2 regions of the Saccharococcus sp. Marseille-Q5394 genome follow, and region 2 is predicted to be linked to the other one. Evidence: riboswitches for the same ligand, from Rfam matches in the RefSeq annotation. Region 2 holds a riboswitch; the other holds the start of a gene.
What was found. A riboswitch is a leader RNA that binds a small molecule or an ion and turns the genes downstream of it on or off. The one in region 2 is predicted to bind lysine.
Positions count from the first base shown of each region.

Region 1: another riboswitch for lysine. It lies ahead of OC538_RS16870 (Na+/H+ antiporter NhaC family protein); the one in region 2 lies ahead of dapA (4-hydroxy-tetrahydrodipicolinate synthase).

Region 1 covers NZ_CAMPPQ010000002.1:1,243,437-1,260,005, reverse strand. The annotation lists gene OC538_RS16945 (divergent PAP2 family protein) at 1-209, shown strand, start outside; gene OC538_RS16940 (YuiB family protein) at 414-740, opposite strand; gene OC538_RS16935 (NUDIX domain-containing protein) at 847-1,344, opposite strand; gene OC538_RS16930 (NAD(P)/FAD-dependent oxidoreductase) at 1,413-2,630, opposite strand; gene OC538_RS16925 (HesB/IscA family protein) at 2,905-3,270, opposite strand; gene OC538_RS16920 (DUF2225 domain-containing protein) at 3,395-4,072, shown strand; gene OC538_RS16915 (NifU family protein) at 4,200-4,436, opposite strand; gene OC538_RS16910 (YuzD family protein) at 4,520-4,846, shown strand; gene OC538_RS16905 (NAD(P)/FAD-dependent oxidoreductase) at 4,921-5,985, opposite strand; gene OC538_RS16900 (YuzB family protein) at 6,125-6,361, shown strand; gene OC538_RS16895 (DUF86 domain-containing protein) at 6,467-6,916, opposite strand; gene OC538_RS16890 (YutD family protein) at 7,024-7,338, opposite strand; gene lipA (lipoyl synthase) at 7,356-8,315, opposite strand; gene OC538_RS16880 (methionine/alanine import family NSS transporter small subunit) at 8,472-8,579, opposite strand; gene OC538_RS16875 (sodium-dependent transporter) at 8,592-10,121, opposite strand; gene OC538_RS16870 (Na+/H+ antiporter NhaC family protein) at 10,393-11,970, opposite strand; lysine riboswitch at 12,114-12,289, opposite strand; gene yunB (sporulation protein YunB) at 12,344-13,153, opposite strand; gene OC538_RS16860 (bifunctional metallophosphatase/5'-nucleotidase) at 13,195-14,610, opposite strand; gene OC538_RS16855 (sulfite exporter TauE/SafE family protein) at 14,614-15,438, opposite strand; gene OC538_RS16850 (DUF72 domain-containing protein) at 15,441-16,301, opposite strand; gene OC538_RS16845 (hypothetical protein) at 16,326-16,569, shown strand, end outside.
Region 2 covers NZ_CAMPPQ010000002.1:309,885-326,453, forward strand. The annotation lists gene OC538_RS11950 (dimethylarginine dimethylaminohydrolase family protein) at 1-7, shown strand, start outside; gene OC538_RS11955 (M14 family metallopeptidase) at 205-1,395, opposite strand; gene OC538_RS11960 (VOC family protein) at 1,565-1,963, shown strand; gene OC538_RS11965 (hypothetical protein) at 2,122-2,268, opposite strand; gene OC538_RS11970 (DNA cytosine methyltransferase) at 2,744-3,823, shown strand; gene OC538_RS11975 (DNA cytosine methyltransferase) at 3,820-5,028, shown strand; gene OC538_RS11980 (HNH endonuclease) at 5,099-6,115, shown strand; gene OC538_RS11985 (very short patch repair endonuclease) at 6,212-6,634, opposite strand; gene OC538_RS11990 (AAA family ATPase) at 7,032-8,465, shown strand; gene OC538_RS11995 (restriction endonuclease-like protein) at 8,437-10,869, shown strand; gene OC538_RS12000 (NUDIX hydrolase) at 10,898-11,335, shown strand; gene OC538_RS12005 (hypothetical protein) at 11,967-12,434, shown strand; gene dapA (4-hydroxy-tetrahydrodipicolinate synthase) at 12,522-13,415, opposite strand; lysine riboswitch at 13,542-13,720, opposite strand; gene OC538_RS12015 (RDD family protein) at 13,951-14,445, shown strand; gene OC538_RS12020 (toast rack family protein) at 14,608-15,333, opposite strand; gene OC538_RS12025 (hypothetical protein) at 15,850-16,041, shown strand; gene OC538_RS12030 (YkuS family protein) at 16,147-16,386, opposite strand.

The DNA of each region.
Region 1 (16,569 bases), 930 kb from region 2:
AGGCGGGGCAACAGGCTTTGATCATCAACCAAATGAGGGTGGACTTTCAAACTTTCGTGACAGAGGTGAAAGGCTGGCCACAGAAAGATGGACCACAAAAGATCTTGGAACTGAAAACCCTTCTTGGCCATAAGCCTAGCGAAGTCTTTGCAGGCTCAATGACGGGCATTTTCATATCCGCCATCATTTATTCGTTTTTCGTGATTTAAAAAGAAGAAGGTGCTCCCACAGGGAACACCTTCTTCTTTGTTAGATCAATTACGCCTCGGTGTAATTGCGAATCGAACAGCGTAGGGTTCGATTTGCCGTATTTCTGCGTTCTATGCAGAAATTAAGGCACTATCAGGGCGTGGCGATCTTAGGTTGCCTTCCGCATCTTGATTTGCTTCAGTCGTGTTTTTCGGCTGAAGCGATTAGAACATCTGATACCCTTGCTTCCTTAGCAGCTTGATGACAAACCCTGAAATGATTGCGCCAACTAATCCACTTGCAAGAATGATAATATCAGCTGCATGAAGAGAGACGATTTTTTCACCGAGCAGTCTGAATGAATGGCCCGGGTTTGTAAAATACTCAAAAACTCCCACTTCATCGATTATCAAAATGACGACGATCGGATAGACGATTGCCATCAACCACGTCATACGGAGTAGCATATTCAGCAAAAAGCCTATTCCGAAAAACATGACCATGAAAATAATTATGGATAAAACGACATGTGTCAATGAAATTGTTCCCAAGTTGTCTACCTCCGCTTTCCATTCACCATTTTACAGGAACGGATATATGCTTTCAATAAATTAAAGCCATTTCAATGATTTGTCGAAATTTGAACACTACTTTTATTCATTTTTTATAAAACAGCTTATAGGATGTGTAACCAAACCATTCTCCCGGTTCCATCTGCTCCATTTGCAATAGCCCCGATTCAATAGCCCTTTCTGCAATCTCATGAATCATTGCTGATACATTCGGATCATCCTTCAGTTCATAAGGGGTCTTCCAAGCGACTTCCGAGATTTCATTCTCCTGAGGCGTTAAAAGCTGGTTTTCCTGTTCAGGACGCAATAAGAATAACGCCAAATTATCACTGACTTCCCCTTTCAGGATACCTGTACGGAATCCAACCATCCCTTCCAGTTTACAATCAAGCCCTGTTTCTTCTCTCACTTCCCGGATTGCTGCCTGGTCCGCTGTTTCATTCCCTTCCACGAAACCCGCTGGCAACGACCACATTCCTTTCAACCCGCTGTATGTTTTTTTGACGACGAGCCATTCGCCTTTGCTGTTCATGACAATACCCGCTGCACCGAGCCATACATTTCCGCGTTTTTTATTCGCCACACTATCCCCCCCTAAAAAAACACCCGCCACTGAATAGGCGGGTGTTTAGTATCTTATGATTGCAGCTCTTATTTAAGTAAGTTGAACTTACCTTTTTTAATAGTAAGGCCTAATCCACCGATCATATAAAGGGAACGGTTATCAACCATCTTCTTCATGAATGATGCTTTTTTACCCATCAGTTTCTTACCGAAAGCGACACCGATTGCATCGTCATCACCAAGGGAAGCGATAGCACCTTTAATATCCGGCACGAATTCGGATGTCGGGTTGCCCTTCATCAATGCGATCAAGTTGTTCGCACACATATCACCTTGCTGCATAGCAATTTGAGCTGTTGGTGGATATGGACGGTTTGTTTCTTCATTGATCATCAATGCGCAGTCACCAACGATGAATACGTCAGCATGGCCAGGAGCACGAAGATCTTTTTCAACTTTAACACGTGCACGCATGTTTTCGATGCCAGTTTGTTCGATCAAGCGGTTGCCTCGAACTCCAGCAGCCCATACGACAGTACCAGCTTTGATGAATTCAAACTCATCTTCGCCTTTTTTAACGTTAACGCCTTCAGGAGTCGCTTCTACTACCGGAGTACCGATTGAGAATTCAATTCCTTTAGACTTCAATTGTCTTACCGCATAGTCAACCAATTCCGGATCGAATCCTGGAAGCACCATTGGAGCTGCTTCTACACAGATGACACGAACTTTTTCCTGTGGTACATCGAACTCTTTGCAAAGTTCAGGTACACGGTTTCCAAGTTCCCCAAGGAATTCAATTCCTGTGAAACCTGCTCCGCCGACGATGATTGTCAAACGGCTATCGTCCTTTTCTTCTTCAAGCGACCATGTGGCAAATTGATATTCAATATGTTCACGGATTTGACGTGCAGCTTTGACGTTAGCGATAGACAAAGCATACTTGTCCAATCCAGGAATGCCGAACGTTTCACCTTCGAAGCCTAGTGCAATAACAAGGTAGTCGTACGTATGTGTACCGACATTAGAAGTGACGACTTTACCTTGGATATCGATTGCTTGAACTTCAGCTTGAACGAATTTCACTTTTCCTTCGTTAATGACATCTTTGATATCATAACGAACTTGTTCAGGCGATAATGTTCCTGCAGCCGCTTCATGTAGCCAAGTCGACTCGTAATGATATTCATTTTTGTTAATCAGCACAATATCAGCTTCATCAGTGCCAATTGATTTTTGCAAGTTGACGACTGTGGATAAACCGCCGTAACCCGCACCTAATACTAAGATTGTCGGTCTTTTCACGAAAATCGAAACCACCTTTGTTTTATTATGTGCCGGGTCCGTTTAAAATCGGTATATGAGACGATTTGCCCAGTCCTGGCATTTGCCTTTATTCGACAAACTTCTACTATTCAATAGTAGCCTTTTTACTAAGCCTTTTCAACATCATAATGATTTAAATCATTAATTCGAATATAACAATAAAACCCTTCCCAACCAAGTGAAGCCGAAAGGAGCATCTGGTTGGAAAAGGGATCATAAGTAATACGTCCTCATTAGCAGTAATTAAAGGATATTATTCGCAAACTTCCGGGGTACCGACTTTCTTGGCAGTCCTAAATGAAGTTCCGCAGCCGCATGATGCGATGGCATTCGGGTTTTCAATTGTGAAGCCGCCGCCCATCAAGGACTCCTTATAATCGACCTTGGTCCCGTCAAGGATTCCTGCATCGTCTTTTGAAACGACGATCTGAATGCCATGCTGGGATAATAGATAATCATCCTCGGACGCTGCTTCTTCAAATCCTAAGCCATATGTCAATCCGCTGCAACCTCCGCCGTTCACTGCAACGCGAAGGAATGAACCTTCTTCACCATTATGAATCATCATTTCTTTCACATGAAATGCTGCAGCTTCAGTAATTTCAACATGTTGTTTCATTTACATCCACCTTCCCGCTTTTCCTCTATCATATCAATGATTTCACCATTTACGCAATTATCTTCACTCCAATTAAATGAAGATGATGTATAATGAATTACATAGTGCGAAAGGGTGATGATGAATGGAAGTAAGTGCGACTTATGCCAAGAAAATCGAATGCGAGAACTGTAAGGAGAAATTCACTACAACAAAAATCCGTTCTCGCTTCGTCCGTGTCTCTAAGCATGAAAGTGACTTTAAACCTGTATATTCGGATTCAAACATCAATCCGATTTTATATAATGTGGCTGTTTGCCCCACCTGTGGATTTGCCTTCACCGATGAGTTTTCCAGTTATTTCGCACCTGGTGTGAAAGAGGAAATCAATCAAAAGATTACATCCCTCTGGAGCGGTAGATCCTTCGGGGATGAACGGACGATCGATGAGGCAATTGAAACTTATAAACTAGCATACGTAAGTGCAGGTGTAAAAAAGGAAAAATCATTGACGATGGCGGGCATCATGCTGCGCATCGCCTGGCTATATGATGACAAGAACGACATCGACTCGGGGATACGGTTCAGGAAGGTATCACGTAATTTATATACAGAAGCGTATTCCGCGGGGGATCATGCAGGGACACAAATGTCCGAGACAAGGGTATTGTATTTGATGGCCGAGCTATCTCATCAAATCGGTGATAAAGAAGAGGCAATCCGGAATTTTTCAAAGGTTATTGAAAGTCAAAGGATATCGACCGACCCGCAAATCATCGAGATGGCTAAAGAAAGATGGCAGGAAATCAGGGAGCAGCGCTAGAGGATTCACTTTTAATTGAGGTAGAGTGCTTTGAGCGTGGGGCGGCCGACTTTTGACGCTTGCCTTTAATTAATGTAAACAAAAAGGGACTGTCACAGAATTCCATTCTGGACAGTCCCTTTTTCAATTAGAATACTTGTTCAACTTCCACGACTCCAGGCACTTCTTCAAGCAACGCTCTTTCGATACCTGCTTTCAACGTGATTGTCGAACTTGGGCATGTGCCGCAAGCTCCGAGGAGACGAAGCTTGACAACTCCCTCTTCGATATCGACTAACTCACAGTCTCCTCCGTCGCGCAGGAGGAATGGGCGCAATTTATTTAAAACTTCTTGTACGGGTTCCATCATAGCTGTATCTGTCATTGTATTATTTCTCTCCTTTCATTATACTTATTATAAACTGGATTGAAGAAAAAATCCAATAGAGAATCGGAGGGGTTGTAATTATGGAGAAGAACAATGTGAAAATAGAAATATATGGGGCAGATATTATTTGCGCGAGCTGTGTGAACGCGCCTTCTTCAAAGGATACATACGAGTGGCTTCAGGCAGCAATTGGCAGGAAATATCCGGGGCAATCTGTTGACATTGAATATATTGATATCGAATCGGACATAATCGATCCTAAACAGAAAGGCATTGCGGAGCAAGTGAGGAATGATGAATATTTCTATCCGCTTGTCATTATTGAGGATGAAGTGATCGGCGAAGGTTATATCCAATTAAAGCCGGTATTCAATGAGCTTGAAAAGCACGGATTTATTCCAGCGTAATATTATTGATAATAAAGCAAGTTAACTGAGAACCAAAAAACCTTTTCCGCTTGTTATGGAAAAGGTTTTTACTATTACCCATTATGCCATTTGTACATCCAAAGCACACCCGACTTCAGCAATCTTGCAATCCGCCCTGTCACAGTGCGGTCTGCCAAGTAGGCGAAGCCTTGTTTCTTTCCTAAGGAGCCCATGAAGCCTTTAAGCTTGATTTCGGGCATCTCTTGCGGCAATGGTTCGTTATTCCATACGTGGCGAAGCACTTTGACGATCTGTTCCGCCTGTTCCTCTGCAAGCTGGGCGCTCGGAGCGTGAGGAAGGTCGGCGATGTCACCTACGACATATGCATTCTCATGGCCAGGAATTTGGTGGTATTGGTTTAGCACGATTCGTCCTCTGTTCATTTCCACGTCCAATTCACGTGCAATTGAGACCGGCTGGATTCCGGCAGTCCATACGACGGCGTCGACATGGATTTCGTCCTCGTGATTGTAAAGGATATTCTTTTCGACTTTTGTAATGTTTGAGTTGGAGACGACTTCCACTTCGTGCTTATCGAACCAATCTTTGACGTAGTTACTTAGCCGTTCAGGAAAGTCCTTCAGAATGCGTGGTCCCCTATCGAATAATTTAATTTTCAGGTCCGGCCGGCTTTCACGCAATTCACTTGCGAGTTCAATGCCGCTTAAGCCTGCGCCGACGATGCCGACAGTCGCTCCCCCGCCAAGCTCTTGAAGCAGCTTGTATGTAGCTCTCGATTGTCCGATTGTCTGGATGCTGCTCGTGTATTCCGCCGCTCCCGGAACATCGTGGTAATTGTCCTCACAACCGAGTCCGATGACAAGCTCGTCATACGCGATTTCTTCACCATTGCGAAGCTGAATCGCCTTCTCTTCCAACTTGATTTGTGCGATTTCCCCTTCAACGACTTTTAGTTTTTCATGTGCAGGCAGCGCGACACGGATATCCGAGTCAGGAGCTGTTCCTGCTGCTAATGCATAAAATTCTGTTTTAAGACTATGGAAAGGTGTTCTATCAATCAATGTGATTTCCAGATCGGTGGGCAATTCTTTATTGAGTAGACGAAGCAAAATGCGCATATTACCGTAGCCTGCACCTAATAATACTAGTTTTCTCATAGTTTTCTCCTTTGTCTATCGATTTTCCGATTTATTCCCACAATGATTATAACAGTTTGTGAGAAGTTTCACAATAAGACAACCTATTTGACGACCGATGAAAATAGGAGTAGCATGCCAAGTAGGTGAGGTGATCGTCGTGAATCCGATCGTGGAATTTTGTATGAGCAATCTTGCTAACGGTTCACAGAAGACATTGGAAGCGTTGGAAAGGGATCCAAACATAGATGTGTTGGAATATGGCTGTCTTAGTTACTGCACAAAATGTGCTGAAGGATTATATGCTCTCGTCAATGGTGAGGTAGTCGAGGCTGACACACCTGATGAATTGACGGAACGAATTTATCAATTCATTGAAGAAAATCCACTTTTCTAAGATCAAAAGTGGAGGCTGCCAACCGGAGCTGGACGAAGACAGCAAAGAACCGCATTTCATAGTGCGGTTCTTTTTTATTTCAATCTGCTTAGCTCTTGTCCTTCTTTATTGCTCCAGCGGGCTGAAGGCGGAAACAGGACCGAGTTCATTCTCCAAATAATATCTGACCTTCTCGGGGAATGCTTTGATCTCCTCTTTCGTTTCGTTCAAAACCGCTTCGATTTCCTCACTGTCCACGTCGACAAACTCACGAACGATCATTTTTCGAAGCCCGATCACTTTTTTCAAAGGGTCAGCCATTTCCGGGGAAATCACTTTTTCATCTTCCATAATGTCGATAATATCGTCATAGCTTCCTGGATCACGCATGATGAAGCCGTCGATCATGGAATTACCGACATCAATGATAGACTCGACGATTGTATGAGCAATCCTTTCAAGTGCCAGAGCGTGGATTTTACTTTCATTCCATTTTTGGTGCCCTTCGAATAAAGCGAGAAGACTCTCCATATAAGCTAGCGTTTCATTGATTTTTTGACGATCGATAAAGTACAAGATTGTTCCCTCCCGGTTGTCTAAACTCCATGTCCATCATATCATAACGGGCACACGAATGAACCGCCTCGTCCACAGCATCCCGTGTACAAGGCGGTTCATCCTACTTATTCTTGTTCCTGTTCCTGCTCTACTGGCTGCACCTTCACCTTGCCAACTTTCCGGAGGACAAAATAGGCACATCCGAAATTGCAGTATTCATAAAGGTAATCCTGCAAGGTGCTGATCTTCGTTTCATAAGTCGCCTTGGAATTGCGGTCCTCATAAAAACCTTTCAGCCGCAGCTGACCGTAACCCCAGTCACCTAAAATATAATCGTATTTCGATAGCACGTCACTGAACCTGGCGTCCAATGCTTCCTCGTTAAAACCATCCCGATAGTCTATCTGAATTTCGTATTCATAATTGTTTATCGTTACCAAACTAATCACTTCCATTTTCAGCTTTGTACCGTTGTTTCTAACATTGCGTCACCAATCCGCTGTTTTTCTCTTGCAGCGGCATTGACCTGTTCATCAGCATGATAACTGGAACGTACCAATGGACCCGCTTCGCAATGGGAAAACCCTTTGGACATTGCGATTTTGCGCAGCTCTCCAAATTCTTGAGGTGTGTAGTATTTTTGGACTTTCAGATGTTTTTTTGTTGGTTGTAAGTATTGTCCAATTGTCATGATATCCACTTTATGTGCGCGTAAATCATCCATTGTTTCGATGATTTCCTCTACTGTCTCGCCAAGCCCAAGCATTAAGGAGGACTTCGTCGGGATTTCCGGATACATCTCTTTTGCTCGGAGAAGAAGCTCCAAGGAACGATCATAGGTCGCACGTGCTCGGACCCTCGGTGTCAATCTGCGGACTGTTTCAATATTATGATTCAGAATATCAGGTTTTGCATCCATCAAGCGCTCGAGGTTATCATACTCGCCTCCCATGTCGGACGGCAATACTTCAACTGTCGTAAACGGGTTTTTACGGCGGATGGCACGGATCGTTTCAGCAAACACCGTGGATCCTCCATCTTTCAAGTCATCTCTTGCAACAGCTGTAACAACGACATGCTTCAAGTTCATGAGTGCAACGGAATCCGCAACACGTTCCGGCTCGGCTAAGTCAAGCTCGTTCGGCAATCCGGTTTTCACTGCACAGAAACGGCAAGCACGTGTACAGACAGCACCAAGGATCATGAATGTAGCTGTACGGCGTTCGCCCCAGCATTCATGGATGTTCGGGCAGCGGGCTTCTTCACAAACGGTATGTAAGTTCTTTTCACGCATCAATTTTTTTAGGTCCGTATAGTTTTCATTCGTGTTCAATTTTATTTTTAGCCAATCGGGCTTTCGAACATGTTCTGTCTTTTTCCCTATTTCTGGTCTACATGACACGATAACCGACTCCATTCCTATTTGCTTGTTTTGCAGTATATCACTTCTGTCAATGTATCATATATTCTGACTTCCAACAACTATTGATGGCAAAGAGATTACTGTGTAAATAAGAAAAGAAAGCGCTATGATGCATGCGCTTTCTTCCTTTGTCATTCCATTCGAACAGAGTCAGGCTCTGCTCTTCGATTTAGACACTGCCCAAAATATACTTCCCGCAAGTCCACCCCAAATGACGAGGATTCCGAGAATCATCATAAAAATTGCTCCACCACTCATAGCGAATCCTCCTTATCGATTATCAAAGTCTGTTGAGTCAGTTGTTTTCTTGTTCCATTTCATTACTGTAAAGATGATTGCCATGACGATGGCGAACAATGCGACCATCCAACCTGTAGACATGATGAACGCGTCCGAATACCCTTCGTAGTTTCCATTGTCTGTCTCATGCAATTTGAAAATATTGATGCGCAACAAGTCGAACATCATATAGCCAAGGACGATCGGTGTAATGAATCTCAAACAAATTCTCCATAGTGGGCCGACTTGGATATCAGAAATTTCATTCGCATGGTCTTCGAATACACGAAGTTTCTTGAAGACCCATACAATAAGGAAGACTTCGACCAAACCGATTGCAGCTACACCGAACTGGTTAATGAAGTAGTCGGCAACGTCTAGGAAATACAAGCCGCCGCGTGTAGCAAACAGCAAGGAGATGACTGCTGCAAGGCCTACACCGAAAAGGACGGACTTCGTACGCGAGATGTTGAATTTCTCTGAAATCCCCGCGATATACGTCTCACAGATCGAGATGAGCGATGTGAGACCCGCCAAGACGAGCGATAGGAAGAACAAAGCTCCGAATAGTCCATTCATTCCCGGCATTTCATTAATGATTTTCGGGAATACGACAAACGCGAGTCCAACACCCGCAGAAGCAACTTCGGAGACCGACGTACCTGCCTGTGTCGCCATGAAGCCTAGCGCCGCGAACACTCCGATACCCGCAAGCAATTCGAATCCTGAGTTTGCAAATCCAGTGATGAATGCGTTATTTGTAATATCCGACTTCTTCGGCAAGTAACTGGAGTATGTGATCATAATGGCAAAGGCAATCGATAGACTGAAGAAAATATGTCCATATGCCGCTACCCATACTTGTGAATTTGCCAACTTGCTCAAATCCGGTTTAAAGAATGCATCCAGACCGAGCAGCGCCCCGTCAAGAGTAACTGCCCGAATGACGACGAGAAGGAACACAACGACAAGCGTCGGAATGAAAATCCTGTTCGCCAATTCAATTCCTCGTTTAACTCCTGCTAATAAAATGATGAATGCGATTGCCCAAACGAGGACAAGCGGAATAAGTACGCCTGGCACAAGCCCACCGACTTCTCCTGGAGTATCCGCCAAGTTCAGTACGCTCCCGAACAGGAATCCTCCTGTATCATCCCCCCATGCCATATTGAAGGAATAGATCGTGTACTTCATCGCCCAAGCGATAATGACTGCATAATACGTCGAAATGACGAACGAGACGAATATGCCCCACCATCCCAACCATTCGGCCCCTTTTCCTTTCATACGAAAGAAAGATAGTGGCGCAGAACCACGATACTTATGACCTATCGTGAATTCCATGATAAGAATCGGGATCCCTGCTGTCAGAAGTGCAAATAAGTATGGAATAAAAAATGCCCCTCCGCCGTTTTCATACGCGACGTATGGAAAACGCCAGATGTTTCCTAAGCCGACAGCCGATCCGACAGCCGCTAATATAAAGCCGGCGCGGGTCCCCCATTGCGAACGCTGTTCCATTAAAATTCCCCTCTCCCTTTACTCTGTTAATAATTTACCATTTTCAGATTATTATATAATCTTAGAACTAGTATATCCGTCTTAGTATCTATTGTCAAAATGTTTTTTATTGAATAAATATCCATTTCATTGTATGGGTTTTCTCTTCATCGCAGGAATCTGGGAGTGCACCGGTAGTGGAAATTTATGATTGGGGATGCCGCTTTATGCTTCATCCACAAAAAAAAGCCACATCTGCCGGGTGCCCGGCGGATGTGACAGTTCATATAAGTCAGTAGGAAGTAGCCCTCACTTCTGCTTTATTCCGTTTTGAAGTCCATACTGCAAACAATCCAGCGATTATAACGATGACTGCTGCAAGTCCGATCCAAACCGATCCTGTAAGCCCAAGAATAATATAGCCGATCGTCGCAATACCTGCTGAAATCAATGCATAAGGGAGCTGCGTCGAGACGTGATCAATGTGATTGGATCCCGCACCGGTAGATGATAGGATCGTCGTATCGGAAATCGGTGAGCAGTGATCCCCGAAAACAGCCCCTGCCAATACTGCCGACAATGCAGGAAGCAGAAGTTCAGGCTCGGCATTGATCATAATCGTTCCTGCAATCGGAAGCAGGATTCCGAAAGAGCCCCAAGATGTCCCTGTCGAAAATGCCATCAAACCTGCGAGGACAAACATAATGACCGGAAGGAAGTTGACAGGTACATTTGACTGTTCCACGACACTTGATAGGAACGGCCCTGTTTCCAGGACACCGATCAAATGCGTCAACCCCCATGCAAAAATCAAGATGAGAATCGCCGGCATCATTGCGCTGACACCACTGATGAATGCTTTGCCTACAAGGTTATACGAAGCAGTCTCGTTTTTGCCCATTTGTGAAATATAGAGGACAGCTGCCAATACTGTTCCTGCTAGACCGCCTACCATCAATGACATTGGTACATCCGTGTTTTCGAAAATGGTCCAAATGCTCGCCGAGCCGCCAATGCGATAGCCCGTCCAAATCATCATCCCTAATGTAACGATGACAAGTGTTATGATCGGCGCAATCAAATCGATGACACGGCCATAGGAGTGAATCGGGAAATCCTCTTTCAATTGGCCCGGAATCTCTTTATTCGGATCGAAAAGCTCCCCTGTTTCTTGAGCACGCGTTTCATGTCTTTTCATTTCAAAATAATCGATATTCGTCCAAGCAAAGAAAAACACCATTGCCAACGTTGCGATGACGTAAAAGTTCATCGGTGCCATCATGAGAAATGCGGATAATGGCGAGTAACTGATTGCGGCAGACGTACCAAAAATGAGAGCCAATTGTCCGATGAGAAATGCGCCCCAGCTTGAAATCGGGGAGATAACGCAAATCGGAGCGGATGTGGAATCGATGAAATATGCCAATTTCGCTCTGGAAATGCGATGCTGATCTGTAATCGGCCGCGCAATTTGCCCGACAGCCAATGAATTGAAGTAGTCATCCACAAATATGAGGATTCCGAGCAATACGGTCAGGAGCTTCGCGCCGCGTCTCGTTTTAATGCGTTTGACTGCCCAATCCGCAAAAGCCCTGCTTCCGCCTGACAAACTGACAAATGCCGTAATGACACCCAATAATAAAATGAATACCATGATGAAAATATTATACGTATTCAATTCCCCTTCAGACCAGAAGGAGACGATCATGCCTGTCCAAAGATTTTGCAACGTATCGACCGGGGAAAAACTCGCGACCAATAAGGCAGCTGTTACAATTCCCGATCCGAGTGATAATAGTACCCTCTTTGTCACTAACACCATAACAATTGCCACGATTGGCGGCAAAATTGAAACCCAAGTGCCTATCATAAAAACATTCCTCCAATATTTGATTGAAGAACTATAGGTGAAAACAAAGGAAAAAAACCGACACCCATTGCACTAGGATGTGCATCAGGTGTCGGCTTATTCTACGGTCGTTTGTAAGATAATCTAAGATGTTTTATCTACGTACGATCTGTAGCTCATCATGCACTAATTGCATGACAGTGTCATTCCTATTCGGAATGACCCCAGCATGGATGGTTGGCGTTCCATTCCAAGCTTCGGCAAAACTTCCTTTCACGGGCGGTCTACGATGCCAATCTCGCGTCCATTACTAATAAGCCTTGCAGCCTCTACCTAATCGGTGTTCCTCTTTGTTAACCTAGCATAACACAATTTCTCTATATTTCAAGGGCTATTATTGATTGCCAGGCGTGAATGGAACTTCAATTTGCGGAGGATTGTTTCCGCCCCCGTTATAGATTTGAGGAATTGGGCTCTGGATCAATCCGATAGCTACAGGTATCCGCTGTTCCACGACGCTTCTCTGCGTTGCAAGCGGGACGATTATCTGGACATTGACAGTCACCAATATATTCACTTCAATCATCGCGTTATTAATGCCGAACTCAGTGATGCCTGTCTCGACAGTCGTCTGTGCTTCCCCGATAACGTGGAAACGTATCGGGATTTTAGGGCCGAAGTTCCCGATTAATGGAAGACCCGTCGCTTGCCCCATCGGCACGAAGAAGACGACGCCCCCTCCTTTTTCCATCGCTTCGGGATCATATTCGATGTCTTCACTGAGCGGAAGCATTTCCAAGTTCCCGCTTTCAGCCATTTTGAGATATGCCTCTATAAGACTATGGATTTCCGCCCTAGTTTTATTGATGATTTCAGCATTCATCGTATTTGTAACCATTCCAGGTGAACCACTCGGCACATTTTCGATGATATCATTCACATCATATATTTCGGTAGATCTTGATTTGATTGCCTGTGTGATGACATGCGCTGCAATCCTCTCCGTTTCAACTTCCGCATAGGAGAGATAAATCGGAGTGAGCTTTGAGTTTACAAAATATAGAAAAAGAGCGATTGTCACTAAAATCGCCGGGAAGATGAGTGGCAATAAACGACGCTTTCGGCGAGGTCTGCCATTATGATTGGAACCGCGATGCCGATTCCTTTTTTTATAATTTCGAGACGGTTGCCCATAAAATCTCAAAACGACCCCTCCTGCCTAATATTATGCAGGAACGGGGCCGTTCATTCTCGATTAGAATGTGGGCTTCTCACATCCAGATCAGTTCGGCTGTCTCTTTTCATTCCGTACCAGATGAAAACATCACGAATCAGTTCGGGCATATGGTATTCTATCTCCGCCTGTTGTAAAGACGGAAAAAAGAATCCGAATGTGAACATATCCAGAGTTGCCACCTTGTACGTTTTTCCAACTTCCACTTTTCGATTCCCGGCAAATAATTCCCCATCGTCTGTCCGGAAGAGCCTCTCAAAAATCATTTTCCCCATGTACGTGCCGCGAAAGCCGAGACCTTTAATTTCCGTTTCCGGCCATGTTTCATTGCTGGACAGCCTATGAACCTCCAGCAGGTCTGCCCCATCCAACGTAACCGTACAAGGATTTATCGGATGCGGCAGCAAGGCATGCACCATGCGTTTTGTCACCCAGCCCTTTTCGAGGCTCCCTAGGAATATCCCTGCATTGAACATCGCACAGTCCGCACCCGTGTACTCAATCATCGCCCTTCCGAAGAATGAAGACATCGGGCTATCCATGAAGAGCTGTTGCTTTAAGGGCATCTTTGTATAGAAGACGTTTTCCTCCAACGCTTCATTCCCAGCATGAATAAGGTCATTCACTTCCTGTACGTCCTCTTCCCGGCTTTCCAGCCCGCTCACATGAATAACTTCCGCTTTTTTTTCGATGACCTTTTTCTCGTTTGCATCGAACTGGATTTCAACATGCCCGACATACTCTCCGAACTTCCCTGTAGCAGCCAATAAGGTGTCATTTACCATTTCACCTTCAGGGAATAAATGATGAGTATGCCCTCCTAAAATGACGTCAATCAGGTCGCTTTCTTCAGCAAGACGCCTGTCTTCATTCACACCTAAATGCGATAGGCAGACAATGATGTCCGTGCTACGCCGGATTTGTTCGGCCACACTTTCGACTAATTGCCTCGGTTCTCCGATATGCCAACCTAACTTCGTATAAAATTCCGTATACATTGCCGTAGCGCCTATGACCCCGATCCTAAGCCCATTAGCTGTTTTGTATATCTTGTAAGGCTTCAGCCATTTTGGAGGAGAACCATCCGTCTCCGATAAATTGCAAAGGATGACATCGAAATCAGCGCCTTCGTAAAGGGAGCTCAACGCTCTTTTGGACATAGTAATTCCTTCATTATTGCCGATTGTCACTGCATCGTAACCTGCCCTGTTCAACAATGCGACATTGCCCTTGCCCGATGTCCCTTCTGTGAAAGGATGGGAGCGGTCGACATGGTCACCGATGTCGAAAATGAAGCAGGTTTCCCGTGTGGAATTGTGCAGCTGTCTCTGTGAGTGGAGATATCTGCTAATCTTCGGCCAACTATCGAAGTGGCTATGGATATCATTCGTATGATAGATATGGATCGTTTCTACATTGCGTTGCATGGCTCAACCCCAAATCCCCTCAATGATTGACCTAATTCCGAATAGTAACAGCATGATCCGAAGTACGAGGACCAATGTTTCCGAGCTCATCTTCCTGTTAAGCATCGTTCCGATCATACCGCCGATATAAGCTCCGGGAATGACAGAAAGTGCATATAGCCAAGGGACATGCCCTAGAGAGATATGCGTGATCGAATTGACGATGGCTGATAGGAATACGATGAACATCGATGTACCGACAGCAACATGCGGCGGAAATAGGAACAGCAAGATTAGTGCAGGCACAATCATTGTTCCTCCTCCGATTCCGAAAAGGCCGGATGTGAATCCGATGATGAATGTCAATATGAGTGCAAACCATACCGGATACCCATATACATGCGACTCGCCTTGCGTGTCGATAAATGTCCTTGGCTTGCCGTGCTCGACAAACCATTGGATCGGTTTTAAATACTTGCGTGCAAGCAAAAGAATGGAAAGGACAATGAGTAGTATGCCGAAATATAAATTAAAGGATGGTAAATCCATTCCTTTATTCACAAATGCCCCGAGAATCATCCCTGGTATGGAGCCTGCGAAGAAGATCCATCCGGTTCGGTAGTCCACGGTTTTCACTTTCATATGCGAAATAGTGGAAGATAGGCCGTTAAAGATCATCATGATAACGGAAATCCCTACTACGCTTTGAGGAGTGATGCCCGGAATCCACCCAAAATTGATGCCAACCAATAGTGTCAGCGGTACGAGAATCGTTCCGCCTCCGAGTCCGACGATGGATCCCATTACGCCGGATATTGCACCAATAATTGCTAACAACAGAAACGCCATTATTACCCCTCCTCAAAAAAGTCAAGCTGCTTAGGTGCGAGTGCCTGGAAGTTAATGCCCATCATTTTTTGATAGCGTTTTGCGTTCTCAGCTGCATGGCCACCAGAATTATTATTAAAAATGACAAATACGTTCTCCGCTTCGCTCTCCAGTTTTCGGGTCGCCTGACGGATTTCTTCTAGTTCTCCGTCTGAATAATTATAGAGATAACGGACTTTGCGCCATGCTTCATTGTCACCAGTCGTATTTCGCCAGCCATTTACATTCCTACCGTGCAGGCGGACAAACACCTTATCGCTTCGTGTTGTTTCAGCAACGAGCGGGACACTTCCTACGCCAGCTTGCGGCTCGTCACAGACGGTGTGAATAAAATCCAGCTCCTTAAGGAATGAAAGTGTCTTTTCCTGCATAGAGGGAGCGTACCAGGATTGATGGCGGAACTCGATCGCCACGTCATAGCCATCGAGCTGACTTCTTATATATCTGATTTGGTCCACGTTTTCCTTTTTGCAATCAAACCAAGGCGGAAATTGAACGAGAATCATAGCAAGCTTTCCGACGGTCCACATCGGATCGATGGAAAGCTTGAACTGCTGGAACATTTCTTCAGGAGATGAATACGGCAGCTTTCCTCGTTGATGGCCTGTCATTCCTTGATACGCTTTTACGATGAATTGAAAGTCATCTGGTGTTTCGGCAATCCACTTTTGGATATTACGCTCCGGCTGGATTGCATAAAAGGATGCGTCCAGCTCAACTATTGGAAAGTGGGAGCTGTAATCGATCAATTTCTCATTTTTTTTGGAAGTTGGGGAATAGACATCCGGATGGTCGCCCCATCCTGTCAATCCGACGTGTATCATATGATCCCTCTTTCCGGTTCGTAGATGAATAATGTCATCATATCATATGTCGATGAGGGGATTCCGCCATTTTGCATCATGGCTTTAAGCGCGGAAGGAGAAGTTATGAGCGCGGGGGCCGGGTTTACGAGCGCGATGCCGCATGTTATGAGCGCGATGCCACATGTTATGAGCGCGATGCCGAATGTTATGGGCGTGATGCCGCATGTTATGGGCGCGATGCCGCATGTTATGGGCGCGATGCTGCAGGTTATGAGCGCGAAACTGC
Region 2 (16,569 bases):
GGACTAAACCTCACGTGAAGTGAGGTTTTTTGGTGGAATAGATCCTAACAACGCATAAATCCATTAATCTACGCATAACTCGCCAGAAACACGTATAAATCCCTTCAAAAGCTTATAAATCCAGGTAAAAACGCATATATTGTAATATCCACGCATAAACCGCTGGAAACACGCATAAACTCGCTGCAGCGCATACTAGTTACCCTACAAATACAATCCAGCTAGAAAAATGCCCAACGCTTCCTGATAAATCTCACCAAACTGTTCAATTGGCAATGGATTAACTCCAAATCCTAGCTCGACGGTGAATCCTGGTCTTCGCCAATCTTGAATAAACCAATCCTTATAGCCGGCATAGCTTTCAATTGTTTGGACAGGCTCATAGCCGCTTACCCGGCTAAATTCATTGACCATCGCTTCCGACTCAGACGGCTCAAGTCCCTGATACCCCCAATAGATGACCTCACCTTGCGTATGGAACGCGAGCACCCACGCGAAATCCCGTTCCCTCGTCAGGTCTGCCATCGCTATGGCTTCAGGTTCCGAAAGTGGTCGTTCTCCACCATAATCTCGAGGTCCCGGGGTTTTCGGATTACGTTCCCGTTCCAACTCCCAATTTGCCGGAAACTGATCGTTCAAATCGACACCACGTATATTCGCTTTCCATCCAGAGAAATCCGTGCTGCCGTTGTTCCATTCTACGACTCTCGTTCTCCATGGCTCCGTCTCCGGCGGCCCTTCCTGCACAAGTGTCACACCGTCAGGATTCACCATTGGGACAATGGACAAGGTGGATTGTTGGTACAGAGGAAAAGTGGACAGTCCGCGTATCGGAGTTTGATTTGTTAGTGAAAGCAAATAGTCATTGAGGAAAGTCATGACGACAGGTGTCGTGATCCATTCATTCGCATGGAAGGAAGCATTGTAATGAACCCGTTTCGGACCGGTGCCAAGTCGTATCTCAGGAATGTTCCTTCCGAGAACCGAATTCCCGATTGACGTGCTCAGGATGAAGGGATACACAGATTGAAGCCTTCTCAAGTCATTGATCATCATCGCATAGCTATACGTCTGCCCACCGTTGACGAGCCTCCACGTGATCCGCAAGGGAACCCGGATCGTCTGCCCGACTTGCAGGCGGTTTGGATTGAGTGTTGGATTCACAAGAAAAATCGCATCGAGAGGAATATTTCTTCGCTGCGCAATCAACCATAAGGAGTCACCCTGATTGATTTGCACTTCGAACGCCACATATCCCGGGATTCGGATACGTTGCCCGACCGAGAGAACCTCCAAATTTACATCACGATTCGAATCTATGATCAATTGAAGCGGAACTCTAAATAACTGGCTATAATACCACAGCGAATCTCCCCGTCGCACGGTAATATCCACGCCATTCCTCCTCTATAGGAAAGTACACAATCGATACCAGTATATGAGGAGTGAGTGGGGAAGTACTACTCACATAAAGACGGCTTGAGTAATTAACGTGTAGAATGGATACTTTTATAAGAAATGAATTATACTTTAGAGGATAGCGATGGAAAGGTGTAGATGTTTAATGAAGAAGATAGCATCATTCTTAATGTTTCAGGAAGATAATGCAGAAGAAGCGATGAATTATTACACATCCCTCATTGAGGATTCACAAATTACAAGCATTGTTCGATACGGACCTGGCGAATCAGGGAAAGAAGGAACTGTCATGCAGGCTACTTTTACGCTAAAAGGGCAAGAATTCATGTGTATTGACAGTAGCGTAAAGCATCAGTTTTCATTCACACCTTCATTCTCAATTTTTGTGACTTGTGATACTGAAGAGGAACTTGACAATCTTTATCATGAACTCATCGAGGGTGGATCAGCACTCATGCCTTTAGGTGATTATGGTTTCAGTAAAAAGTTCGGCTGGCTAAATGATCGCTTCGGAGTTTCATGGCAACTAAATCTTCCTAACTAATATGAAGAACCTTTGAAAAGCCTTAATCAAGGATTACTTGGTAATCTAAGATAGAGGCTTTCAATTTTTTTGTAATAAAATGCGTTCAAATGTAGTCAAACAGTGATGAATTTAGTAGTACATCAAAAAAAGGACTACCCAAAGATAGTCCTCCTCAATTATACATCCGACTCTACAATGTGGTGATCATCATGCATCGGACTTTCATACGCAACAAGCGTCACACCCAGCTCATCCTCCAAAGCACTCAATGCCTTCAACTGATCCTCATTCAACTCCGCAAAAAGTTCCCGTTCTGGCATCATCGGAATACACACCCTTTCAAATTTATGGTTAGGGTGTCCAAACAAAGGCGGAATATACAAATATCAACATGAGTCCCGAGAACCTATGTTTAACTCTCCGCATAAATGCGTTGAAAACCCAACACCGGAGGGATATTCAGAAATATTAATACATATTGAAACAAAGTGTTACATGATGTATTATGATAATTACAAATGTTATAATGAAAGAGGTGACAAATTGTGAGTAGATATACCACGGTTCGAATTGATACTGAAACTATGAGGAGACTTGAGAACATTGCGGAATCATTACAAGAGAATAATATAGGGAAAGTCTCCAAAGCCCAAGCCCTAAAATATATTGTTGATTGTGAGTTTAATCGCATGTTCATTAATGAAAAGCCTGAAGATTATAAGGTTCATAAGTGAATACGATAGAAGTTAGTTTAAACAATTTGACCATTATTGATCTAGTAATTGGAGATGAAGTGTATTGTGTAACAAGAAACCAACCGTCATTGATATGTTTTGTGGTTGCGGTGGTTTATCAAAAGGTTTTATTGATGCTGGATATAAGGTTCTCTTAGGAGTTGATAATAACATTCCAGCACTCGAGACTTTTAAAGAGAACCATGATGGTGCAATAGCAATGGATGGAGACCTATTCCAAGGTTCAACGATATTAGAGATGGCTAGTCTTACTAATAATAAAAGAATTGATTTGATAATTGGGGGGCCTCCTTGCCAAGGGTTTTCGCTCACTGGCTCACGAGATGAAAATGATGAACGCAATAAGTTGTTTAAAGCCATGGTTGAAGCAGTTAACTTTTTTCAACCTAAGGCATTTGTGTTAGAGAATGTACCTGGCTTAGCCACTTTATATAAAGGAAAAGCGAAAGAAGCCATTATTAAAGAATTTACTGATTTGGGCTACGAGATGAATACTGAAATTCTATACGCCCCAGATTATGGAATTCCCCAAATCAGGAAGCGTCTATTTATTGTTGGTTTAAAGAACGGCATGAAGTTTGAATTTCCGGAACCTGTCCGTAATCAGGATAACTATGTAACCTGTTCGGATGCCATAAGTGATTTGCATGATTTTGAGGATGATTTGGGTAGTGATGTAAGCGAGTATATAAATCCCCCGAAAACTGCTTATCAAAGAATGATGAGAAAGAAAGCAACTCATTTATATAACCATTTGGGTACAAAACATACACCAGAAGTTATTAACGTGATATCACAAGTGCCGGAAGGTGGAAACCATAAAGACTTACCACCAGGCGTAGGAGAAAGCCGTAAATTTAATGAAGCATGGACCCGCTATCACAGTCAGAAACCTTCTAAAACCATAGATACTGGGCACAGAAACCACTTTCATTACAAGTACAATCGAGTACCTACTGTTAGAGAAAATGCTCGTTTACAGTCTTTTCCTGATGACTTTGTTTTCTATGGAAATAAAACTGAGCAATATAAGCAAGTTGGTAACGCTGTGCCTCCTTTACTTGGCTATCATTTAGGTCTACAACTAAAAAAATACTTATTATCAGACGGGGAGGAGCAATGAAGCAATATAATTTTATCGATATCTTCGCAGGTTGCGGAGGACTCTCAGAAGGATTTAAAAAAAATAAACATTTTAATATGCTAGCTGCTGTCGAATGGGAAAAGCCTCAAGTAGAAAACTTAGTAAACCGGTTAGTTGAAAAATGGAATATGTCAGATGCAGAAACCCGCGTGTTACGGTTTGATATACAACGAACTGAAGAACTATTTGAAGGTTGGTCAGACGATGTTGAGTATGGTTCGCACGAAGGATTAGATTCCCTCCTAAATAATCAGTCTTTGGATCTGATTATTGGAGGTCCACCATGCCAAGCATATTCAATGGCAGGTAGAATAAGAGATGCAAATGGAATGCGGGATGACTACAGGAATTATTTATTTGAAAGTTATTTAAAAATTGTCAGAAGATATCGTCCAAAGCTATTTGTGTTTGAAAATGTTCCTGGAATGCTTAGCGCTAAGCCGGGGGGGATTCAAGTAACTGACCTAATAAAAAAACAAATTGAAGAGTGTGGATACGAAATAATAGAAGACTTAAAGCAATTTGCGCTACTAGACTTATCGGAATACGGTGTACCGCAAAAAAGAAAACGCGTTATAATTATTGGACTACGTAAAGATTCATATTCCGATATTCAGGGGCTGTTGAAGTCTTTCTATATGGAGCAACTGCCGAAGTATAAAGAAAAACCAAAAAATGTTTACGATGCGATTGCTGATCTTCCCAAACTCCTTCCTTTAGATAAAGAAGTAAGGGTTGGAGGAAGAAATTATTCTCATGATCTTACTGCAAAGGTTGAAAACCATCTTCCGCGTTATCACAATTCACGGGACATAAATGTTTTCAAGTTGCTTTGTGAAGATATCGAAAGTGGCCGTTGCGAATATGTTTCAAGCGAATCACTAAAACAGCTCTATACAGAGATAACAGGAAAGACCTCAAATGTGCATAAATATTTTGTGTTACGGTGGGACAAACCAAGCAATACTATTCCCGCTCATTTATATAAAGATGGGTTAAGGCATATACATCCCGATTCTATACAATCCCGGTCAATAACTGTGAGAGAAGCTGCTCGACTGCAAACATTTGATGATGATTATATATTCATTTCTAGTACTGGTGACAATTATAAAATGATTGGTAATGCTGTTCCTCCTAGGTTTTCAGAAAAGTTGGCATTGGCATTAGAGTCGTTGTTATAAAATTCGGAGAAGCTTCAATAGCTTCTCTTTTTTATGTTATAATTGCCGATATAGAATGGGAGGAAATGTAATGACGTATTATCTAAAAAAATTAGGGCATCAGGAATTAGGTAGCATTGCACATCCTGGGGATAGAGCAACGCGAGGAAGATATATTTATATATCAAAAGATTCTAGAGTACTCTCTTTTTTTCCTCCACTATCAGAGGCAGTTAAAAATGATTCATCATTACTACCAATCATTCCTGTATATGCAAGTAATCTTGAAAAGATTTACTGTAATTATATTTATCATAACGACAAATATCATGGCAGCACATCAGCAAGACCGAGGAACGAATACAGGATTTACTTAAACAATGCACTGGAAATGAACCAGTATTTATTCGAAACTAATGACATAATCATATTTAAAAAAGCTATTATCACAGTTGAAAATACGGGTGTTACGGGTGAAGTAGAAAGGCAAGTTGTCTATTACGCTGATAGAATTACACCTGCGAACACAGAGTTATATGTAACTTGTAGGGATATTATTGAATCATCTTCTATTCTTGGAGGGCATGCTATTTATGAGGAACCTCTGGAGGAAATTGAAGCTAGAATTAGTAGGATTTATCAAACTGATGCCCCAATACGAACAGTAGTGGACACGAGTGTTACTAAGAAAATCTATACTTCAGATACTCAACTTTCAGATCTATTTACATCTATCAGCTTTAGAGATTTTACTATGGTAGCTTATGAAAACAGATGCGCTGTGACTAGAAATGTTATTCAGTATGGTAGATTCCTGAATTTGGAGGCTGCACATATTTGGCCGAAAAGTCATGGAGGACTCTTCATGCCTAACAATGGCTTAGCGTTAAGTCGTGACATTCATTGGTCATTTGATAAAGGGTTCTTTACTTTAAATGATGACTATACAATATCCGTACACCCCGAAGTTGAGAGCGATTTTCTAAAAAGTCTTGATGGAGAACCAATCTTTCTTCCAACAACTGATTTCTTGAAGCCCTCCATTGAGAGCATTCAATATCATCGTAAAAATGTTTATGGCTTGTTTTTAACGTCGGGAAGATTGTAAATTATAAAATCGAACTTATTGATGTCTATATGTACAGAACCGCTTGCTAGAAAAATAAGCGAGCGGTATTTGTGATGAGTTATTGTATGAACACATTCATGTTTTATTATCTTTAGCTGCTTTAATAAATTTCAATGTATCATCAACGGCTTTGCTAATATCACTTCTTATTTCATGTTCCCATATCCTTTTAATGTTCCAATTCTTTTCTATGTAATAAGCATTAATCTCCGCATCCCTCTCAACATTCCGTTTTAATTTTTTGTTCCAATACTCCTCGTTGCTTTTGGGTTGATTAAAATGTTCTGGACAAACATGCCAAAAACAAGAATCTACGAAAATGACGATACGGTACTTGACAATTGCTATGTCCGGGGTGCCTTTTAATGATTTAACATTGCGGCGGAACCGCAGACCTTTTCTCCAAAGGGCACTGGCAAACATATTCTCAAGCTTAGATTTTGATTTTATTTTGCTCATTGTTTTGCTGCGTTGTTCTTTAGACATATTGTCAGCCATTAATTTTCACCTTTTTATTTTTGATATTCCCTCATTAGATTGAGTCAAACGTAAAACTTATAGTAACTTGGTATTACAAAGAATTGTCAAAGTGTAATTTAGTTAAAATCGGAAAAAGTATCTAGCTAATATTTACAGTTGCTCCTATATACATTAATTTGATATTTCTTAGCTACATCTTAATGTGCTATCCTTTAAATAGTCCAAATATTTAGGGGGAATAGGTATACGAGGTCTAATATGGCTCAGTACCGATTAGAGTCTGGGTAAGAAACATCTCCAACCCTAAGACATAATAATTATATATATAAAGGAGGAGAACCTAATTAATAATTCAACTAAGAAGAATGTAAAAGACGTAGTCTTAATAAAAATCAATAGATCTTACAAAGACGAAATGACACCTGAAGAACTTTATAATGCAACAAGTTACAGTTGGGTGGCTAGCTTCGGTAGAACCGAAAGTAGAGATCTAAAGTATTATTGTGCGGTTTATCAAAATAGAATAATTGAAGTATATGATTTTGAAGGCTATGAAGAAGAAATACCAAAACGAAAGCCAACAAGATATTTCCTCAAGGGACATGTTAGCCGCGAGGAAATGAGGAATGACCTTATTGGAAAAGATGTGAGCAGTATACATAAGGGAAAAGGTAATCCAATCAAATATACAAGGCTAAGTACACTGTTATCATTGGAGAGTGATGGCGTTCCTTCTGGGTTAGATGAAACAGTCGAAGAAATGTTGGAAAGCGTAGATTTTGTAAATCATGTATATTCGTATATTACTTCCGGGGGATTTTGTTATTCTTTGTCTAATATAATGAACCTTTATCTCTCGCTACGCAGCAAACCCTTCGTCATCATCTCGGGAATTTCCGGCACCGGAAAGACTAAGATTGTCCAGCTATTTGCAGAGAGTATAGGTGCAACAGAAGACAGCGGCCAGTTCAAATTAATTCCTGTAAGACCTGACTGGAGCGACAGTTCGGAGTTATTGGGCTATGTAGATTTAAAGGGTGATTTTAAAAAAGGGCCTCTTACCGAAATGATTGAGCATGCATTAGATCACCCTAATCTGCCTCATTTCGTTCTATTAGATGAAATGAATTTGGCCAGGGTTGAGTATTACTTTAGCGATTTGCTTAGTGTAATGGAGAGCCGTAGACGAGATGGAGATGAAATTATATCATCTACCTTATTGGATGAAAAATACATGGGGCGATCAATTGGATTACCCGAAAATCTTTACGTTATCGGTACTGTCAATATGGATGAAACTACTCACCCATTCAGTAAAAAGGTGCTTGATCGAGCAAATACAATTGAATTCAATGAAGTTGATCTTAATAACTTTGATTTTCTAGAAGGCAGCGATGAAACGGTGGATCCAATACATGTTACAAATGATCAACTTAAGCCCACCTTTATTACCTTGAAGGATATTTATTCTACTCACATGTATTTGATACAGAAGGTTTCTCAAAAACTAGATGACATAAATCGTAAACTAGAATTGATAAATGCCCAGGTAGGATATCGGGTGCGGGATGAGATTTGTTTTTACATGGTACACAGTCAAGACGGAGGATTATTGGACGAAGAGGAAGCATTTGATTTGTGTATTATGCAAAAGGTATTGCCTCGAATTACAGGCGGAGATAGCCGGATTGAGTTAGTTTTACAACAATTATATGAGCAATTTACTGGTATTTCTTTCGATGCTACAAATGTACAAGCTTCGGTTGATTATCCACGTAGCACCAAAAAGATAGTGGAAATGTTAAGGAGGTACCAAACGGATGGCTTTACCTCTTTCTGGATCTCCTAAAGACAAAGAGTTGGTAATCATTGAAACCTCGGATCTTACATGTGTAATTAAAGGACCTGCAGAGCATCCGCAATATAGAAAACTTCGAGGGTATAGTTCTTTTAAGGTAGAGGATTATATGAAGTTTCAGTGCCGTGCGGAGAATTTGGTGTCCATACAAATATATGATGTATTAAGCGAAGAGCTAAAAACCTATTCAGGGCAGGAATTTATTCCTGTCTTTTTTGAAAATGGACAGTACGAGCTAATTATTATTCCTAAGACAGAAGAAGAATTGAGGTTTTATCATGAGTATCCTCAATTCCGTGATGCAATTTCCAAGGTATCTAGGGTCAATTTACTAACAGGTATCCTTCATTTTAGAAACGAAGTTGGCCTTACATCTTTTGAAATCCGGGATTCCAGTGATCGTCGTCTAGTGGATATTATGCTAGAAGTCTATCCAACCAAGCTGGATTATAAGAAAGACTACAAAGCGCTGTTGAATGAAGTGAGTGAGGAAATCTATAATTTGGCCTATCACTTTATTAAACGAACCTATCTGCAAGGAAGCGCGATGATCTATAAGGATCCTTCACTTTCTGAGTTTTATCGATTAATGCAACTCCATTTCGAACAATATATTCAAGCAATTGATCGTATTGAAAGAGCATCCCATCATCAACTCAAGAAGAATTATGTTGAAGTTCGTGGCAGCAAATTAAGAAAGCCGGATCAGAGAGCATTAGCTTATTTACGTCGAAATGCCAGTCGATTTGAAGACGTACCGAATGGAATACAAATCGGTGATAGGACAGTTATGCCTTCAAAAGGTGTTCTAATGAAAAAGCAGCATACTGCTGACACTCATGAAAATCGATATGTGAAATGGACAATGGCAAGAATCATTATTCGTCTGAAAGAATTGAAAAGGGTAATTGAGGCTGCTACTCCATGGGGATACAGTAAATTAGACAATGAATTGATTGGCAAATTGGATCAAATGATATCTGACATTGAAAAGCGGCAAAAGAATACGTTTTGGCGGACCATTGGAAAACTTGACCGATCAATCGTTAGTTTGGTTTTGCAAATGGCGCCTGGATACCGTGAAGTATTAGTTGTATATACAACGATTAGCAAAAGCATCATTCTGCAAGGTGAGATCTATAAAATGTCTGTTAAAGACATAGCAACATTGTATGAGTATTGGACGTTTTTAAAGCTAGGGCAGATTTTGGCTGAAAAATGTGAGCAAAAAAGCCAAGATGTTGTAAAAGTTAATACAGATGGCCTTTTTGTGAATTTGGACAAGTCTAAAACGGCGGAAAGAAAGTATGTCCATCCTGTAACAGGAGAAGAAATTACACTTAAATACCAGTATGATACTTCAAGCAATAAAGTGCCTACCGTTCAGCAGAAGCCAGATTCAATGTTGAGTATAGGCAAGAAAGGGAAGGACTATCAATACCAGTATGTCTTTGATGCAAAATATCGAATTGACTTTGAAACGAGCAGCATGCCAGGACCAATGCAAGACGATATAAATACGATGCATCGATATCGGGATTCTTTAGTGATTAACACTTCCGGCAGCTATGAGCGTACTGCTTTTGGCGCTTACGTTTTGTTTCCTTGGCATGATGAAAAGGCTTATGAGAACCATCAGCTCTATCGTAGTATTAATAGCGTTAATATAGGCGGACTTCCTTTTTTGCCAAACCATACGACGTTGGTGAACCGATTCATAGATAGTTTATTGAATAAAAGTCCAGAAGAACTTCAGCGAGAAGGCATATTGCCAAAGGGATCACTGGAATCAGTTGATATGTACTCAACAGATTATGTGCTAATTTGTACTTTCATTAATAATGAAGATATTCAAAGGCTTTTATCCGCGAAGGTGTACAAGTTAAAAATTGCTGACTTAAAAGAGGGTTGGCATCACATTCAATTTATTGCTTGCTACGAAGAGTCTATAAACGAGATTAACTATTTTGGTTCGATTAAAAAAGTTGAGGTCGAAGGCGAGTATATAAATTTTGCGATTGAAAATTGGACATTAAAGAAAATTACTGGGAAGGGCTATACAGTTAATAACTATACAATGGTTCCTTCTAGTTCTTTTCTGCAGGCCAACTCACTCGCAGAATTACACACGAAATCAGAGGAAGAATATATTTTGTGGAAATTAGTTAATCGTCTATCGGACAACGCGTTAGTAAATCTAGATAATCGCTTTATCGACATGGCGGATAAGGTAAGTTCTTTTGAATTTGATGCCTATAGATTGGAAATGCATCATGGAACAAGAGAATTGTTGTTTATTGGCGATAGCTTTGAAGAAAAGATTAGCATGGACTTAATTCTGGATAATGAATCATATATATTTCAGAGAATGGTTGAGTTAATATACCCGAAATAACAATGAAGTGGGATTGGAGCGATCAAACATGTTCATCGTCAACACAGAAGCAGCCATATACAAGGATGGCCGTTATTTACTATGCAAGCGAAGCGAGGAGGAAGAACACGAGCCTGGCGGAATAGGATTGGTTGGCGGGAAAGTTGAGCTCGAAGGTGCTTCATCGGACATATTAGAGCGTACCATTGCGCGGGAAGTGAAGGAGGAAGTTGGGCTTGTTATTGAAGGGCGTCCACAATATGTGCATAGTACAAGCTTTGTGACGGATCAAGAGGAGCCCGTTGTAAATGTAATCTTTTTGTGTGAGGAATTTAGCGGTGAACCGTATGCGGCCAGTGCTGATGAGGTGGCGGCTGTGTATTGGATGACGCCTGAAGAGGTGTACGGGAATCCTGAGACTATGGATTATTTGAAGGATTATATTCGGAAAGTGGAAGATTTGAGGACGAAGGGGACTTCGGTTTAATATTACGGTTTCGGCCATTTTCCTGTGAAGTGCAGTCTAAGTTCGCGACGTCCCGAATAAAGTGCTAATGCCTTAATTTCTGCAAAGGACGCAGAAATACGGCAAATCGAACCCTTCGCAGTTCGATTTGCTCGTATTTACTTTCGCAGCATTAATCGTAGCCGTATTGTCATTTCACCATAAAAAATAATCCATCCTTGAGTTGATCGCTCGTGTAGGATGGATTATTTCATCTCTGTGCCGATCCCCTTAGGGAACCTACGCTATTATATTGACCGTTCAATGTGCAACCATTGGGCGGTCCTTTTTACTATATACATTCTATACCCCTATTATACGTAGTTTATTCGAGTTGTTCCAGTCGTTCGAATGTAACGGAGACTGGCGGCTCGTATTTTATTGAAAGGAACGGAAAGCCATTCGTAGTCTGCCTAGGTATTTCAAAGGTGTGTTGGACAAATTGGTGGATGAAACGTATTTCAAGGATATGTTTATGCTATTTGATGTACCGGTGGAGGGGTTTTATTGGCCGGAGTAAAGGCGATATGATTTAACGAACAAAGTTAAATAAAGGACTTTCAGGATAGTTGTAGAATGACTACTTTAGACGAGGCGTTTGGGGGAGATTGGGATGAAGAGTTTAAGGAGTTATATGTTGCACTTCGTATTGCTATTGGTGCCGTTCGTTTATGGGTTTTTGGTAAATGTAATGGTGATTCCTTTGTTTCCTTTTATAATGCAATTTGTGCTTTTAGTATTTTGGTTCTATGTAGGTGCTCAATATTCTAAATTGGATATGCCTGTTTGGAAAAGTTTTATAATAGGAAATTCCGTTTGGTTGATCTCGTTCATCTTGTTTGTTTGGCAGTTTGTCGTGCTGGATGGAACTTCAAGAAGTATGGAGTTGGCATTGTTATCGCAGCACTATATGCTGGCATTTGTTTATGGGGCAGTGAGAGTGTTGCCATTCGTCGGTAACGGGACGACGATAATGTTTTGTGCATATATGTTGATGTTACTCACATTCACATTTGGATTTTTGGTAATGAAAAGAAGAAGTTACGGGGTAACAGTGGTTGCTGAACAATCTATAGAATGAAATTCCTCGTATTGTCATTTCAACATAAAAAATAACCCATCCTTGAGGTAGCCTCGCCGATGGGTTATTCATATATGTGCCGATCCCTTACGCTGTTATATTAACCTTTTCTTCATGCATAGATAGCGCCTGTTGCAATGAAAACTGTTGCTCTTCATTCAACGGAATCATAGGCAAACGGACTCCGCCGACTGGGATTCCTTTCAGATTCAAAGCCGCTTTGACTGGAGATGGGTTTGGTGCTGCAAAGAGTGCTTTCATCATTGGCACCAGTCTGCGATGATTGCTTGCCGCTTCTACAGTATTGCCGATTTTGAAGTTTCGGATCATCGTTTGCATTTCATTCCCCAACACATGGGAGGATACAGAAACGACCCCTGTGCCGCCAATTGATAAGACTGGAAGTGTCAATGCATCGTCGCCGCTATATAAAGAAAAACTTGGCGGTGTCTGCTCGATAATTTTGGCCATTGCCTCTAAATTGCCGCTCGCCTCTTTGATGGAAACAATATTCGGTATTGTGGAAAGGCGTACGACTGTATCGACATCGATATTCACAACAGTGCGTCCTGGGACATTGTACAGCATGATTGGTAAAGAGGTTGCCGCCGCAATTGTCGTGAAGTGTTGATAGATTCCTTCTTGGCAAGGATTGTTATAGTAAGGAGCGACGAGCATGATTGCGTCCACGCCTACATCCTCTGCCTGCATTGTCAGTTCGATCGATTCTCTCGTGTTGTTCGAGCCTGTACCGGCAATGACCGGGACTCTTCCGTTTACAACATCAACTGTAAACTTGAATAATTTGACCTTTTCTTCACTTGTTAATGTCGGTGATTCTCCGGTCGTTCCTGATACGACCAAGCTATCCGATCCATTGGTGATTAAATGATTGATCAAGTTCCGTGTCGCTTCAAAATCAATTTCACCGTTTGTGTCAAAAGGTGTTACCATTGCTGTTACGATTTGTCCGAAGTTCATTAGTTCTCCACTCCTATAATTAATTTTTTTGAAAAAAATTAGAGGGGAGAGGGCAGTTGAAAATGAACGCAAAAAGCAACAACGAGGGCTCGTTGTTGCTTGAAATAATAACTACATTATTTCATTGCATAAGATAGCCCTCCATATAGTTTCCTATATGACAATTCTGGACTTGTTCAACCCAGAACCAGCTTCGAGATAAATGAGCCTCTCTCCACTTCGGCAAATTCCCCTTTCCACAACCTTCATAGGATCTCATTATCCTCAGATTGTATACTGATGGTCTTTGCGCCTCTATCCTTACTTCAAAACTTGCGAAATAAGATTTTGTTAAATTAACTATCAGTTTACATGCAATTCGATTTAATTGCAAGTGAAAAATGAAAATAAAGTGAATTCGAATATTACTTTAGACGTTTACTCGAGTTTTAGGCCACGCCCATTTGTAAGAGGAGATTCTATAGTCAGCAGAGAAGAATATAATAACATGCAGCAAAAAAGGAGCGAGCAGATAGTCGAAGGATTGAGGTGTTTCATGAATAACATTCAAATTAAACAGAGGCTAAAAGAATTGCTTGTTGATTATGCAGTAATTCTTACTTACTTGGTTCTTTTGTTGATTGTCAACTTGGTGATCATGTTTTTAATTCTAAAGGAAATTCCACAGTATACAGAGACACAATCTCAACTTGTCGCGACATTTACTTCGGTGATACCGATTATTCTATTGTTTTCGTATTTGGATTACAAAGGTGGATCAATTGGAAAAAGAGCCGCTGGATTGAAACTGATGTACAACCAGCATAAATTCAGCTCAGCTATACTAAGAAATATTATCAAGTTTTTACCTTGGCAATTAGGGCATATAGGTGTGATCCATGGTATGTATAGCGGTTTTGATATGACCGCAATTATTGTCGCAAACGGTGGATCGTTGCTTGGACTCGTATTGTTGTGCATGGGTCTATTTCGTAAAGACAAACGTCATCTAGGTGATTTATTAGCCGGTACAAAAATCGAGGTGCAATAATTTTTATGGTGCCTGTGCACGAAGCAATTCAGACTATACACTACAATTGTATATAATAGAAAAGGGAAGCCGTTGAATTCAACAATTCAATGGCTTCCGCATGTATTTCTATTCATTTCAATGAATTGTCATAAATGCACCACGCACAGGCACCGACACAATTCATTCGGAAAACTTGAATTTGACATCGCCGACTCCGATGTCGAGAGAAATGTCGATAATTACGTCTGCCCCTGAAAATGCATCGTTGACATAAACACCATCGTTTTGCATGGTGAAGTCTTTCAAGTCAACGCGACCGATCCCTTTCGAAACGTTAACTCTGACGCCAGTCTGTTTTGGCAGGATGATGGTTACATCTCCAACACCTAAGTCCATATCCGCACGGAAACCTTTTTTCCAATCGCCGCTCATGTCGATAACGGATTCACCGACGCCACTATCGACTGATAGGCTGTTTAATTGAAGGCCTTTCAGATTTAGTGTCGAAGTTGAAACGCCCATGTCAACGTCCAAGTCGATAGGAATCTCATTTGTCAGATGGAGGTCCCACTCGTTTTTCAGTTTGCGTTTATTGAAACCGAATGTTGGCTTCGAGCCTTGCTTGATTTTGACGGAGCCGATATCCTTCTTTTTCTTATACGTCACTTTTGGTTCAAGTTTTTTGTGATTGTAGGTGAATTCCCCACTGACCCATTCCGGGGAACCGCCTTGGATGAATAGGGTGCCAACCCCGAAGTCGATGTCCACATCCAGAGCTTCTGCCTTGTCTTTAGCAATTGAAATTTCGTCATTCCCACTTGCCTTCGCAAACCATTTGTTATACCCGTAGATGCCGAAAACGACTAGAAAACCCGTCAGCAGTGCAATCCCTAATATTTTATTCATTCTCATTCTCCTTCTACCCCATTTTATTCTATTCTACCTTATTCAATTGAAAAACTTACCAGTCGTATGATTGATTTTCACATACGTCTTAAGACTGAGGTAGATGCATCTTTCGTACAAGGCTACATGTTTTGTCCCGTACATTAATATATTGGTTAAAAGAGTGACGGAAGGATGGGTAAATGAAGCGGGTTCTTCTATATTCAGCAACGGTCTTCCTAGGGATTTTGCTTGGCATCATCATCACGATCTTAATGGAATCCTAGTAATTCTTAATGAAAAAACAGAACCTGCGGCCGCCGTAGGTTCTGTTATCTTAAGAAGTGGTGACATATCGTTTACTATTCTTGTTTCGTATTGTTCTATAACTATAGTTCATTGAAAATAATAAAAACTGTACACTTACCTCTTGTCCTGTCGTTAAATCGACGTACTATACGGTAACGGGGGAATGGCGATTAATGAGCATAGCCTAATCCGTCATCCCTTGCCAAGCAAAAGGGAGGAGGTATGGACATGTCATTATTTTTTGAGGATGAAATTGAAAAGGTGAAGAGGAAAATTGGTCCTTCCGAATTAAAGGAAATGATGTCGCAGGATCCCCGTATGAATGGACAATTGGATGAACTTCGTGCATTTCAGCGTAGGTATAGGGCGGAACAGCGGGAGGCATCTCGCAGACGTCAGACGTATTATTACCATGCATGAAATCAATACAGCCCGCCAATCGGTAGTCGATTGGCAGGCTGTCCTGTAGATGCGGGAACATAAGACCTAAGGCAGCTGCCATAGATTCTGTTTTTTCGGGGATGCTTATTGGAGGAGGTTTGCTTTCTGCTCAACTGCGTGGACAACGTCGTCAATCGACATGCCCTTCATCGTGATGACTGGAAAGTTGAATTCATGCGTGTTCCCTTCATTAATGGCACGGACGACGCCGATATCATAGCCGGTGACATCTTCATCGGTGGTAAACATTTTCGCTTCATAACCTTTCGCCACAAGTGCATTCATGACATCTTCATACGGTTGTTCTACGGCAATCCTTGGCATTGGTTTTCCTCCTTTCATTTTTTTGTTCAGCCTCCCCCATACAGTTCCCTGTATTTTTGAATTTATGAACGAGTCGCTTACGTGAATCGATTCGAATTGGGTATACCAAGGTTGAAGCGTCTTTTATTCATAATGGAGAAGCGGATCCCTTTGTTGTAAGATTGGGATTAGAAATAACGCGAG